DNA from 2 places in the Pontibacillus sp. ALD_SL1 genome. Region 1 is predicted to be linked to the other one. Evidence: predicted binding sites of a transcription regulator. Region 1 holds the regulator's gene; the other holds the start of a gene.
What was found. The regulator CtsR, encoded in region 1, represses protease genes until heat stress. The targets are predictions, from matches to a motif close to ATGGTCAATAAAGGTCAAACA.

Region 1 (7,167 bases):
AGAGAGCTTGCTCTCTGGGGTTGTAGGACACTCCATTGGAGTTACAAAGAAACAAGATAGATGAATGATCTGGAACGGTCAGCCGAAGAAGGTAACGGCCCTGTAGTCAAAATCTTGTTTCCTCCGGAGTGGATCCTGAGTACGGCGGAACACGAGGAATTCCGTCGGAATCCGGGAGGACCATCTCCCAAGGCTAAATACTCCCTAGTGACCGATAGTGAACCAGTACCGTGAGGGAAAGGTGAAAAGCACCCCGGGAGGGGAGTGAAATAGAACCTGAAACCGTGTGCCTACAAGTAGTTGGAGCCCGTTAATGGGTGACAGCGTACCTTTTGTAGAATGGACCGGCGAGTTACGATCCCATGCAAGGTTAAGATGAAAAATCGGAGCCGCAGCGAAAGCGAGTCTGAATAGGGCGAAATAGTATGTGGTCGTAGACCCGAAACCGTGTGATCTACCCATGTCCAGGGTGAAGGCCAGGTAACACTGGCTGGAGGCCCGAACCCACGCACGTTGAAAAGTGCGGGGATGAGGTGTGGGTAGCGGTGAAATGCCAATCGAACACGGAGATAGCTGGTTCTCTCCGAAATAGCTTTAGGGCTAGCCTCAAGGTAAGAGTCTTGGAGGTAGAGCACTGATTGGACTAGGGGCCCTCATCGGGTTACCGAATTCAGTCAAACTCCGAATGCCAACGACTCATCCTTGGGAGTCAGACTGCGAGTGATAAGGTCCGTAGTCGAGAGGGGAACAGCCCAGACCACCAGCTAAGGTCCCTAAGTTTATGTTAAGTGGAAAAGGATGTGGAGTTGCTCAGACAACCAGGATGTTGGCTTAGAAGCAGCCATCATTTAAAGAGTGCGTAATAGCTCACTGGTCGAGTGACTCTGCGCCGAAAATGTACCGGGGCTAAACATAACACCGAAGCTGTGGATTGTTCTTACGAACAATGGTAGGAGAGCGTTCTAAGTGCTGTGAAGTCAGACCGTAAGGACTGGTGGAGCGCTTAGAAGTGAGAATGCCGGTATGAGTAGCGAAAGAAGAGTGAGAATCTCTTCCACCGTAAGTCTAAGGTTTCCTGAGGAAGGCTCGTCCGCTCAGGGTTAGTCGGGACCTAAGCCGAGGCCGAAAGGCGTAGGCGATGGATAACAGGTTGATATTCCTGTACCACCTCCTTTCCGTTTGAATGACGGGGGGACGCAGTAGGATAGGGAATCCGCTCCACTGGATGTGAGCGGCCAAGCAGTGAGTGAGATGCATAGGCAAATCCGTGCATCAATCACAAGCTGTGATGGGGAGGGAACTATAGTACCGAAGTTCCTGATTTCACACTGCCAAGAAAAGCCTCTAATGAGGAAAGAGGTGCCCGTACCGCAAACCGACACAGGTAGACGAGGAGAGTATCCTAAGGTGATCGGGAGAACTCTTGTTAAGGAACTCGGCAAAATGACCCCGTAACTTCGGGAGAAGGGGTGCTCCTTCATAGGAGGAGCCGCAGTGAAAAGGCCCAATCGACTGTTTAGCAAAAACACAGGTCTCTGCGAAACCGAAAGGTGAAGTATAGGGGCTGACACCTGCCCGGTGCTGGAAGGTTAAGGGGATGAGTTAGCTTATGCGAAGCTTTGAACCGAAGCCCCAGTAAACGGCGGCCGTAACTATAACGGTCCTAAGGTAGCGAAATTCCTTGTCGGGTAAGTTCCGACCCGCACGAAAGGTGCAACGAATTGGGCACTGTCTCAACAAGAGACCCGGTGAAATTATACTATGCGTGAAGATGCGCATTACCCGCGACAGGACGGAAAGACCCCGTGGAGCTTTACTGTAGCCTGATATTGAATGTTGGTACAGCTTGTACAGGATAGGTGGGAGCCGTCGATACCGGAGCGCTAGCTTCGGTGGAGGCATCCGTGGGATACCACCCTGGCTGTATTGACATTCTAACCCAGGACCGTGATCCGGTCCGGAGACAGTGTCAGGTGGGCAGTTTGACTGGGGCGGTCGCCTCCCAAAAAGTAACGGAGGCGCCCAAAGGTTCCCTCAGAATGGTTGGAAATCATTCGCAGAGTGCAAAGGCACAAGGGAGCTTGACTGCGAGACCTACAAGTCGAGCAGGGACGAAAGTCGGGCTTAGTGATCCGGCGGTGCCGCATGGAAGGGCCGTCGCTCAACGGATAAAAGCTACCCCGGGGATAACAGGCTTATCTCCCCCAAGAGTCCACATCGACGGGGAGGTTTGGCACCTCGATGTCGGCTCATCGCATCCTGGGGCTGTAGTCGGTCCCAAGGGTTGGGCTGTTCGCCCATTAAAGCGGTACGCGAGCTGGGTTCAGAACGTCGTGAGACAGTTCGGTCCCTATCCGTCGTGGGCGTTGGAAATTTGAGGAGAGCTGTCCTTAGTACGAGAGGACCGGGATGGACGCACCGCTGGTGCACCAGTTGTTCCGCCAGGAGCACAGCTGGGTAGCTACGTGCGGAAGGGATAAGTGCTGAAAGCATCTAAGCATGAAGCCCACTTCAAGATGAGATTTCCCATCACTTCGAGTGAGTAAGATTCCTTGTAGACGACAAGGTTGATAGGTCGGAGGTGGAAGCGTGGTGACACGTGCAGCTGACCGATACTAATAAATCGAGGGCTTATCTATCTAAAGCGCAAACGACCGCTTAGACCCGTACGGATAAGACAGCTTCTTGGAAAAGGCGATTAGCCTTTGGAAAGAAGATGACTTATACGCTAGGGTCTGGGAGTTGGAGCTGGAAGCCAGTTCAAGCGCAAAAACGTAAAAGGCACGATGTCTTAATTCTTATCTAGTTTTGAAGGTACTCCTTCAAACAAAACAATAGTATGGCGGTTTTGGCGAAGAGGTCACACCTGTTCCCATGCCGAACACAGAAGTTAAGCTCTTCAGCGCCGATGGTAGTCGGGGTTTCACCCCCGCAAGAGTAGGACGCCGCCATGCAACGTAACCTCAAAGGATATGATCCTTTGAGGTTTTTTGTGTTTTATTTGTACTAAATTCTCCTCCACATATTTGATTAATCCATAGTGAAAAAGGGTAAATGATAAAGATCCTCCTCTCGACTTAATATAATTTAGCTGTGGTTTATTCATAACCTAGAAGCACAACTACGTATATTAGTTATAAGAACATCGGAGGGATTTGATGTCGATGGAGACCTTCTTTAATGATTACTTATTGTTAATGACAGTTCGGCTTGTGACCGCCGTTGTACTATGTGGTTTAATCGGGTTTGAAAGAGAGATTAAAAACCATTCAGCAGGCTTTCGGACTCATATTCTAGTAGGTGTTGGGGCATGCGTGATGATGTTGCTATCCTTATACGGATTTGACCCTTACTTAAATAAGCATGACGGAATTCGTTTTGATCCCGCTCGTATTCCTTCATATGTGATTAGTGGTATCGGCTTTCTTGGTGCAGGTACAATCATGGTACATGGTGTGACGATTCGAGGTTTGACTACTGCTGCATCTATATGGGTCGTAGCAGGGCTTGGACTCGTTATTGGAGCTGGTATGTATGGGCCTGCTATCCTCACAACTGTAGTGGTGTTACTAAGCTTAATTGTACTTAATAATACAGAACGAATCTTTAAGCGGAAAAGTAAACATCATATTCAGATCGTGGTGTTTGAAGGGTTAGAAATGTCAAAGCTAATGGAAGCTTTCGAACACTTCGAGTTGGATATTAACCATGTTCAAATCGAAAATGAGATGAATGGTCAACGGAATATCTTAATTGAACTCGCTCATAATGCTCATTTTAAAGAAATAGAGCTTTTTGATCGCCTATCTACTGTCCCACATGTGAAGTGTGTATATCAGCGTAAGTAAACTCAGAAAATGTAGAAGTTTGTATGTCATAAAGTTGTGTGGATCTGGCAACAATGTTTATAGTGCATTTTAGTTGCAAACCATATTTAAATTTGTATAATGTAAGTATAGTCAAAGATAGTCAAAGTCAAAAAAGATTATTGAGGAGGGGGGCTATGCGGAATATATCCGATATCATTGAAGCACATTTGAAAGAGATCATTGAGAGTAGTAATCACAATGTTATCGAGATTAAGCGTAGTGAAATAGCAGAATCATTTCAATGTGTTCCCTCGCAGATTAATTACGTGATTAAAACACGGTTTACAGTGGAAAAAGGTTATATAGTAGAGAGTAAACGTGGTGGTGGCGGCTACATCAGAATAAGTCGTGTACAGCACCACGATAAAATGAAGTTATTAAACGAGCTAATTTTACTTATTCAACCACGTGTCACACAACAAGGAGCCATTGATGTTATAGAACGTTTGTTAGAAGAAGAATTAATTTCCGAACGTGAGGCTAGACTGATGGTAAGTGCTATCGCAAAAGATGTATTAGCTGTTCCGATTACTCTTCGTGATGAACTTAGATCAAGGATACTATCTTCTATGATATCGATCGTTAAGTACAAAGATTAAAAGGAGGGGACGGAAAATGGAGTGCCAAGAGTGCCATGAGCGTCCTGCATCTTTACATTTTACTCAAGTGGTAAATGGGCATAAAACAGAAGTTTATGTTTGTGAGAAATGCGCTTATGATAAGGGTTATATGTCGCAAGAGCAAGACTCACTTTCTTTGCATAACTTATTATCTGGATTATTTAACTTTGATTCCTTTCAGCTATCTGATTCAAAATCACATTCAGCCTCACACAGAGAGCCTCAAACATTAAAGTGTGATCATTGTGGTTTGACTTACGATGAATTTAAACGCGTTGGTAAGTTTGGATGTGCAAATTGTTACAAGACTTTTGATGAGAGATTAAATCCTATTTTCAGAAGGGTCCATAGCGGTAACACCATTCACAATGGCAAAGTTCCAAAACGTAAAGGTGGGCAATTGCATGTCCAAAGGGAAATGGATCAAAAGCGTTCCGAACTTCAAGCTTTAATTCACCAAGAAGAATTTGAAGAAGCAGCTAAGGTTCGCGACCAAATTCGCACCCTCGAAAGACAGTTGCATTCAGAACAAAGGGAGGGTGATCAGTAATGTCCCTCGAGCAGTTTATGAATGAAGCAATTAGTCCTTGGTTGAAAGAAGAAGGTCCTGATAGTGATATCGTCATGAGTAGTCGGATTCGATTGGCCAGAAACTTCGATCATATCCCATTTCCGATAGTTGCTGATCAGGAAGAATTAGAGCAAGTAGTTGAATTTTTTAAAGAAGAATATGAGGATCAATCTTTTGGTCCATATAAAGACTTTGAATTTATTCATATGAGTAAACTGAATCCTACTGAGAAGAGAGTGTTGGTGGAGAAACACTTAATTAGTCCTCACTTGTCTGACTATGCTAAGAATGGTGCAACTTTAATCTCTCAGAATGAGCAAGTATCTGTCATGGTTAATGAGGAAGATCATATCCGTGTGCAGCTTTATTTTCCTGGATTTCAGTTAGAGAAGGCTTTAGAGCAAGCATCTGATTTCGATGATTGGCTAGAAGAAAAGATTAACTTTGCATTTGACGAAAAGCGTGGCTATTTAACTAGTTGTCCAACAAATGTAGGTACAGGATTAAGAGCCTCCGTCATGATGCACCTCCCTGCGTTAACGATGACTCAACAAATGAGTCGGTTAATCCCAGCTATAAATCAATTAGGTTTAGTAGTTAGAGGAATTTATGGGGAAGGTAGCGAAGCAATAGGAAATATCTTTCAAATATCGAATCAGATTACGTTAGGTAAATCTGAGAGAGATATAGTAGATGATCTAAAAAGTGTTGTTGAACAATTAATTGAGCAAGAAAGAAATGCTCGCCAACAAATTATTCAACAAAACGGCATACAATTAGAAGATAAGATCTTTCGTTCATATGGAGTACTGGCTAACAGTCGTATTATAGAGTCTAAAGAAGCAGCAAAATGTCTCTCTGATGTGCGATTAGGAATAGACCTAGGATATATAAATAGCTTATCAAAAACCATCCTGAATGAATTAATGATCTTAACTCAGCCTGGATTTTTACAACAGTATGCACAGCAAAATCTATCTCCTGATGAAAGGGATGTTCGAAGAGCAGCCTTAATTCGGGAAAGACTAAACTTAGAAATATAATTAGACTAGGAGGGGTGCCCGATGATGTTTGGGCGTTTTACTGAAAGAGCACAGAAAGTATTAGCATTAGCTCAAGAAGAAGCCGTACGACTTGGTCATAATAATATTGGAACAGAACATATTCTTCTTGGTTTAGTTCGTGAGGGAGAAGGAATTGCAGCAAAAGCGCTAGGAGCTTTAGGTCTGGCAGCCGATAAAATCCAAGAAGAAGTGGAACAGTTAATTGGAACAGGAGATAAGGTATCGCAAACGATTCACTATACTCCTAGGGCTAAAAAGGTTATAGAATTATCAATGGATGAAGCACGAAAATTAGGTCATTCATACGTAGGTACTGAACACATTCTACTTGGTCTAATTAGAGAAGGAGAAGGCGTTGCTGCACGTGTACTAAACAACTTAGGTGTTAGTCTTAACAAAGCACGTCAGCAAGTTCTGCAGTTGCTTGGAAGCAATGAATCTACTTCTAATGGTCAGGGTGGTAGCCGACAGTCTGCTAGTGCTAATACTCCGACCCTTGATTCACTTGCACGAGACTTAACAACCGTGGCGAAAGAAGGAAACATTGACCCGGTAATTGGTCGTGGCAAAGAAATTGAGCGTGTCATTCAAGTACTGAGCCGACGTACAAAAAACAACCCTGTTCTTATTGGTGAACCAGGTGTAGGTAAGACTGCAATTGCAGAGGGGTTAGCTCAGCAAATCATCAACAATGAAGTTCCGGAAATCTTACGTGATAAGCGAGTTATGACACTTGATATGGGAACGGTAGTTGCAGGAACAAAATACCGCGGTGAATTTGAAGATCGCCTGAAAAAAGTAATGGAAGAGATTCGCCAAGCAGGCAATATTATTCTATTTATTGATGAACTTCATACACTAATCGGAGCTGGTGGTGCAGAAGGCGCGATCGACGCTTCTAATATCTTGAAACCATCTCTAGCTCGAGGAGACTTGCAGTGTATCGGTGCGACAACTTTAGAAGAGTATCGTAAGTACATCGAAAAAGATGCCGCGTTAGAGCGACGTTTCCAACCAATTCAAGTTGATGAACCAAATTTAGA
Region 2 (7,167 bases), 780 kb from region 1:
TAATGGTACGGTAACTCTCCTCGGGTTCTGTCCCAAGTGTATTCGAATAATTCCCGCAGGTCTTTTTCGTCCATTTCCAACGTTTCCATTAACACTCGTATTTGTTCCGTTTGAAAGCTTTCTAACAGCATATGCTTAGGTAACGAAACTCTATTACCGTTCCACATTCCACTTGTCTCTGAGATAAATACTCGTAGGTATTGAAATAACGCATTATTAAACCTTTCTTCACGTTTCAATTGCCTTGCCTTATGAAGGTTCACATTTCTCATTAACCCGTATTTTTGTTTTTTAGCATACTCTAGAGAGGCCTCTTGAAATAACCCCCAAGAGATATCAGCGTTTGATTTGTTGTAGTCAAACTTTTTTACGTGTCTTATAGCATTAGCAACGTTATAGATTCCGTCCTTAGTGTCTTTCCTGTGCGCCGGAACGATGTAATAATACTGGTTTAACACTTCTTCCCCTTTTGTCGTCACCTTATATACGTTGTAATCGACAAATGACTCGATTTCTCCCTCCGTAAAATGATCCTTGATTCTCGAGATGAGATCCGCTTTCTTTCCGCTCACCTTTAATTCTTTCGTTTTTAAAGCCTCTTTTAGTTGAGGTATTTTAAACGAGTTGAGCGATTCAATCAGTGTTCCTTCTGCGACATAACCCTCATCAATCAATTTACCTAACGAATGTTTCGCATTAATGCCGTAAGTTGTTTCAAAATAACGAGGAAATTGTGCTTCTGACGTTTTTCCCGAAATCCAATCGATTAAAATGATTTCACCAGGAAGTAATCCGCTGTTTAGTTTCTTCTTGTATACCGAATCGATATCGTATTCAGGAACATTTTTAGGCGCCGGATTAGAACGTGGAGAATTTCCTGTTGTCGACGAAGGTTTCATAGTTTTCGAAAGTCCCTCTTGGGGTGCCGATTGTTTCTCGGGTTCCTTTAACTTCTTTCTCAAAAAGCTAATGATTCCCAACTAATTCACCTCTTTCTTAAAAACATATTGATTTATGTCAATACTTCTATAAGCCTTCATTTATTTCCTTTTTACAGGAATATTCTATTCAAAGAAATAACCAAATGGTAAATAAAGGGTTATTGAAACTGCTATAGAAGTAGTTAGTAAACAAGTTTAGGAGTGGTAAAGATGCAAAAGGTTGTTTTAACTGGAAACGGATTGTCAGTTGGTTTGAATGCTAGCTTTGCACTAGAGAATATAACTAGAAGGTTTTTTGAAAGACTACCAGATGAACATAAAGATTTTATTGAACACCATATGGAAAGATTGCAGGAGGGTACATATGACCAAAGAGACTTTGAGAAAGCAATTTCTTCTATTGAGCAAACATACGATTCATTAAAGAATTATTACGACTTTTTAAATGATGAAGATAATGGTTTGAAATTTATGCAAGCGTATGACTTGGAGAAGATAGAACTAGAAAAACACATAGAAGCAGTTCAAAGTATAATCTATGAGTACACTGCATCAATACTTGATTTGATAGATAATCAGGTGAGGAAACCACAAATACATGATAAGCTACAACATTTTGTGGATTGGCTTGAAGAGATAATAGGTGACACAAATGAAGTTGACTTATTTACACTTAATTTTGATTTGTTACTCGAGACAATCTTGTTAGACATAAGAGGACCTGGAGGTTTTATAGATTTTCATAGACCTGAGAATAGACCATGGGAGGTAATTAACGGTAATCAAAGATATTTCTTTAGCCCTTCTGTATCTAGAATGATAGGGGATTCGAGAATAAGATTACATCATTTACACGGCTCTTTATCTAGTTTCAAAGATATTAAAACTGCTAAAACATTCAAAATTACCACTGAAGCGCTTAGAGATAATAACGTATATGATAATATTTTCGCTATGAATATTGTTCCTTCTATAATCACAGGTGGAGGTAAAAGTGTCAAAGTACAGGATAACCCTTTCCATTTTTATTATAATGAGTTTACAAAAGTGATGGTAGACAACAATCACCTATGCGATGAATTATACATCATAGGTTACAGTTTTAGAGATGATCACATAAATAAAGCAATTTCTGAAAGATTAAAACTATCAAGAACACAAGATAGGGATTTAAAACTAGTTATATGTGACTTTAAAACTGACGATGACGAAAAGAAAGCATTTATAGACGATATAAATAAGCAACTAAGTCTCGGACCCAGAACTAGCAACAGATTTGTTTATGGAGATGAAAGGGTTATTTTCGAAGGTGCGAATGCAATATCACAATTTGTGCAAAATGATTCTTGACTTTAAACAAAGGCACCCTTAATATTGGGTGCCCTTTCATATTAAAACTTTTCACTCGTTTCACCTTGGTTGTTATATATCGGAGTTACGTTTCCAAATGTAGCCCTCTCTTGTTCGAGCTTTTAAATCAGCTAATTCTTCGTTGCTGAATACCGTTTGTTGCTTGCGTGTTTCTCATTTCATTAGTTTTCCACCTTGAGTTCACCCTTGTCGTCATTTAATGACAGATGAGTTTTTTTAGCACCGTATAAGCACACTAGCCTTTTTAATTGATGTACTTTCAACTAAATGAATTTATCGTTTTCTTAAGTTGTCTCTAACTTTCACCTTGTTATCGAAATCAACGCCTTCAATCTCCAATGCATTTAATCCTTTCGATGATAGTCTACTGTAAAGAGCGTTAGCATTACGTAAAGGCGATTTTAGACGTTACATTACGACTTTGTTAAACATTCGAGACTTGCCCCCGTGACGGTGAATATTCGATTAGTAAGCGTTAAGGCGATTTTTTCAAGTTCTATAACGGTAACTTTCCGATTCGCAAACCTTTGTAATGCGTTCAGTAGCCTTTTCGTACGATAAATGAACTCGTTGAACCTCATATTTCACTCCTGATTCTCTACGCTTCACAACGCCTGTACGCCTAATTTTGCGCATAAAAAAACCTCCTGAAATCTTAACTAATATCGTTAAGAAATCGAGAGGCTACGTAAACGGTCGGGATTGACGCACCCGAACTGATATGAGAATGATAGGGGAGCTTTTCATTATTCAGCGCCTTTTCGTGCAACTAACGCTACGAAAATCGCAAAGTAATTAGCGTCTATCTCCCGTCATATCAACGTTTATTTGCTTCAAGCGCGCTCGAGAGGATTCGAACCCCCGACAGACGTAGGACCGGAACCTACCGCTCTATCCTGCTGAGCTACGAGCGCATGCTAGTTATAATAAGAACAACTTCCATTATACGGTTCCTTTTTTTAAAATTCAAGACCCATTTCACTGAGTATGAGCACCCGTGCTTTTGGAAATGCTAGCTTCGAGGTGATGCTCTATGTCTGTAGCTATTGGCGTTTGGGTATGCTTAATTTTTTCGTTTATAATTATAGGTGGACTTGGGTTGTTTCGTTATCCAATCCCTAGCTTACAACAAGATTCTTATGAACCTCCTTCTCACTCACCCGGGCTTCGTAAGACCTATTATTCTCTTAGGTGTTATGGCTTTCTTCCGTATACACATGTAAAAGTCGGAAGGGTGAAAATTGACCTCGCTTTGTTAGATGTCAAAGTAGCTATTCTTTTTTACAAACCAGAAGATCTCCTACACCCTGTAAAGAAGCGACGCTTAAAGAAAAGGTCTAAATTTTTAATTCGAAATGGATGGAACGTGTGGGAGGTAAGGGAGAGGGATTTGTCGAAGAATATTCATCAGGCGATCTGGCAAATTAGAGCACTTAGAAAATAACATTTTCAAAACGTTTAGCTTTCTTGAAATGGGGAAAAAATGTTTGTATGTGCAGCCGGATCATCATATACATATAAGGTAAGAAAGGTCTTTTACATAGTTCGTAAGAAAACATCAATCCTTTCGTTTGACCTTTTTTGACCTTGCGTGTATGATAAAATTAATTCGGTACTTACTTAGTGTTAGAACACGATTTAAAGGAGGAGAATTTCATGAATTTAATCCCTACAGTTATTGAACAAACGAACCGCGGTGAACGTGCGTATGACATCTATTCACGCCTTCTGAAAGACCGCATTATTATGCTTGGAAGCGCTATTGATGATAACGTAGCAAACTCAATCGTAGCACAGATGCTATTCCTTCAAGCAGAAGATCCAGAGAAGGATATCTCTCTATACATCAACTCTCCAGGTGGTTCCATTACAGCTGGTATGGCGATTTATGACACGATGCAGTTCATTAAGCCAAATGTAGCAACAATCTGTACAGGTATGGCAGCATCTATGGGTGCTTTCCTTCTAGCTGCTGGTGAGCCAGGCAAACGTTCTGCTCTTCCAAACAGTGAAGTTATGATTCACCAACCACTTGGCGGAACTCAAGGTCAAGCATCTGACATTGAAATTCACGCAAAACGCATTATCAAAATGCGTGAGAAACTAAACCAAATCCTTTCTGAGCGTACAGGTCAAGACCTATCTGTAATTGAACGCGACACCGACCGTGACAACTTCATGACAGCTCAAGAAGCAAAAGAATACGGCCTGATCGACAACGTTTTCGAACGTAGTCAAGGTTAATTCAACCATTACGAAAAACCGCTCTGATTCTAATCAGAGCGGTTTTTTTATGCATAAACTTTAACTTTCGCAGAATCCCACAGCCAAATAAACAGCGCTGTACTCACGACATAAACGTACCACAGAGGAGTAAAAAATGGCGATTGATACTCATTCAATACAGGGTTTATCAAGAGATGAACAAAGAAAGATCCCCCTAAAAAGGCAACAAAGTATTTCATGCTATAATCCCGATCGCCCACCTTTCTTTGCAAATAGATAAGAATAGGAAGGGCAAATATAATATAGAGGGCAAAGAAAACGGCAAAGACTAAGAATATCGCAAAGATCAACCCTTTTGAAACATCCGCCATAAAACTGAGCTCTACGATCATATAAAAGAATGTCATCGACACCGCCGCAAGCGTAATAATAACCAGGTTCCGCTTATTCATCCAATCACCTCTTTGACTTCACTCACTCAATTTCCCTCTCAACACCAGATAAAAACTCTCCTTTTCTTTCCTAATTCAAGCAAGAGTCATTTAGGTAAGGAGGTGTCCGTTACCGCATGGAGGCTAGGGCAGGCTTGGGGACCACTCGCTTTCCTGCGGGGAGCTGGGAAGCCTCCTCAATCGCTACGCGCTTTCCGGGGTCTCCCCTAGGCTCCTTTCCCCGCGGGAGTCTCGCAGTCCCCAAGCCTACCCTGATATTGAATGGTGGTACGGACTGCTATAGTAGTGTAAGTGATCCCCCCCCTTGCATGCTATACATGGCACGTTTCCGTCTCCCCCAATTCGGAAAAGGTGGGCCTGGAAATTGCGAGACTCCTGCGGGAGAGAGAGCTAGACGAGATCCCACAGAGAGCGTAGCGAACGAGGAAGCTCGACAGCTCGCCCGCGGAAAGCGAGTGATTTCCAGGCCCACCTTTCGCTCCATTAAAGCACGGAAACGTCACTTCATAATTTAATAATGACCCAACAACCCTTTATTCATCGCCAAGCGTTCACAACTTCGATAAACGATGACGCCAACAATGGCGTAAAACACCCCATTCCCAACTAACCAGGAGTAATCTACCCACGTAAAGTCCACAAGGGTATAGCCATGAATCATAACGTGACGCATCATATCCACTCCCTTTACAAATGGAGCAAAAACGAGGTAAGGGGCGACGGAGAGTGGGACAAATGCAAATGCCATTAGAATAAATTGCAAGATTTGCAAGAACGCATCGATTTGTTTAAAGATGACGGATATACCAGCAATAATAAAGCTAACGCCAATCATACTAATAATGGTCAGTAAGAGAATCGGTATAATCGCTCCTATATTTAAATGCAACCATTCTCCTGTCGTTACCATTGAAGCAAAAATAAGTACAACCATAATGCTTAGGTGGATGGCTACCATACCAAACACACGCGCCAAAAGAATACGCCATGCTGAAACGGGTGACATATACAACTGTTCTAACGTTCCTCGCATCGCTTCCATTGTGATGGCGCCACCAGTAGATTGAAGCGTCATCATCGCAAAGTACCAAAATACATAGTTCACAATAATATATTGAGTATTTGAAGAAGCTTCAGCCGGATCACCTACTACTTGAATCCCAAAGAATAGGGCTAGAAAAATAATATAGAATGTGGCTAATAAGCTTAATGTATTGGGTAAGTAACGCTTCATTTCTATAAATTCTTTCTTTGTATTCACTCGTAAAACTTGTAGGAAGGTACTCATGATACAGCCTCCTCTTTTACAAGTCTTCTAAATACTTGCTCAAAATTTACTTGAGTTCGATTAATTGTTTCAATACCCGTTTGATTAAGACTAAGTATATTCATGATTTGATAGATGGCTTCTTCATGTTCTAGATTAACTTCTAAGGTGAGGTCATCGAGGTTATAAATCGGGAACTGATGTTGGAGTTTGTTGAGTTGTTCTTCGGTGAGCGTTTCTTTTAATTGAATTTCATAGGCACTTGTTTCAAAGAGCTTTAAGAGGTGCTGGACATCCTCATCGGCAATAACCTTTCCGCTGTTTATTATTACCGTTCGTTTACAAAGGTCTTGCACAACGGCCATATCATGAGTACTAATGATAATTGTTTTTCCTTCGTGCTCTGCAATATGCTTTAATAAGGAACGAACTTCATAACTCGTTTCTACATCCAAGCCAAGAGTTGGCTCATCGAGTAGAATCACGTCTGTATTTGCCATTAATGCAACAGCCATCGCCAACTTTTGCTGCATACCACGTGAGAGATTATTCACAATCTCACTACGTTTGTCTTCTAAGCGAAAAAGTTCTAGGAGTTGATCAATTCGCTCTTTGGACTCTCTTTTCTTCATTCCACGATTACCTGAAAAATACTCGAGATTCTCCTCTACAGTTAAACGCCAATACACATTTCTGTTTCCTTCTAATACCGCACTAATATGACGTAAAGCTTTGTTGCGTTCATTCACACTGTCATACCCGTTAATTTTAATCGAACCTTGGTCAGGTACAAGTAGTCCACAAATACTTTTAATTGTCGTCGTTTTACCCGCTCCGTTAGGCCCAAGTAATCCTACAATTTCCCCTTTACGGACTGAGAATGAAATACCATCCACAGCAATAAATTCTT

Region 2: a site for CtsR is predicted at 3,881-3,901, ahead of clpP (ATP-dependent Clp endopeptidase proteolytic subunit ClpP). Genes of this name have one in related genera too.

Annotation. Positions count from the first base shown of each region.
Region 1 is NZ_CP062974.1:106,946-114,112, forward strand. It holds rRNA gene IMZ31_RS00560 (23S ribosomal RNA) at 1-2,639, shown strand, start outside; rRNA gene rrf (5S ribosomal RNA) at 2,839-2,954, shown strand; gene IMZ31_RS00570 (MgtC/SapB family protein) at 3,159-3,848, shown strand; gene IMZ31_RS00575 (CtsR family transcriptional regulator) at 4,004-4,468, shown strand; gene IMZ31_RS00580 (protein-arginine kinase activator protein McsA) at 4,485-5,039, shown strand; gene IMZ31_RS00585 (protein-arginine kinase McsB) at 5,039-6,103, shown strand; gene clpC (ATP-dependent protease ATP-binding subunit ClpC) at 6,125-7,167, shown strand, end outside.
Region 2 is NZ_CP062974.1:3,140,098-3,147,264, forward strand. It holds gene IMZ31_RS15925 (SAP domain-containing protein) at 1-899, opposite strand, end outside; gene IMZ31_RS15930 (SIR2 family protein) at 1,152-2,291, shown strand; gene IMZ31_RS15935 (hypothetical protein) at 2,802-2,948, opposite strand; tRNA gene IMZ31_RS15940 (tRNA-Arg) at 3,151-3,226, opposite strand; gene IMZ31_RS15945 (hypothetical protein) at 3,346-3,756, shown strand; gene clpP (ATP-dependent Clp endopeptidase proteolytic subunit ClpP) at 3,969-4,556, shown strand; gene IMZ31_RS15955 (UPF0715 family protein) at 4,604-4,990, opposite strand; gene IMZ31_RS15960 (ABC transporter permease) at 5,502-6,278, opposite strand; gene IMZ31_RS15965 (ABC transporter ATP-binding protein) at 6,275-7,167, opposite strand, start outside.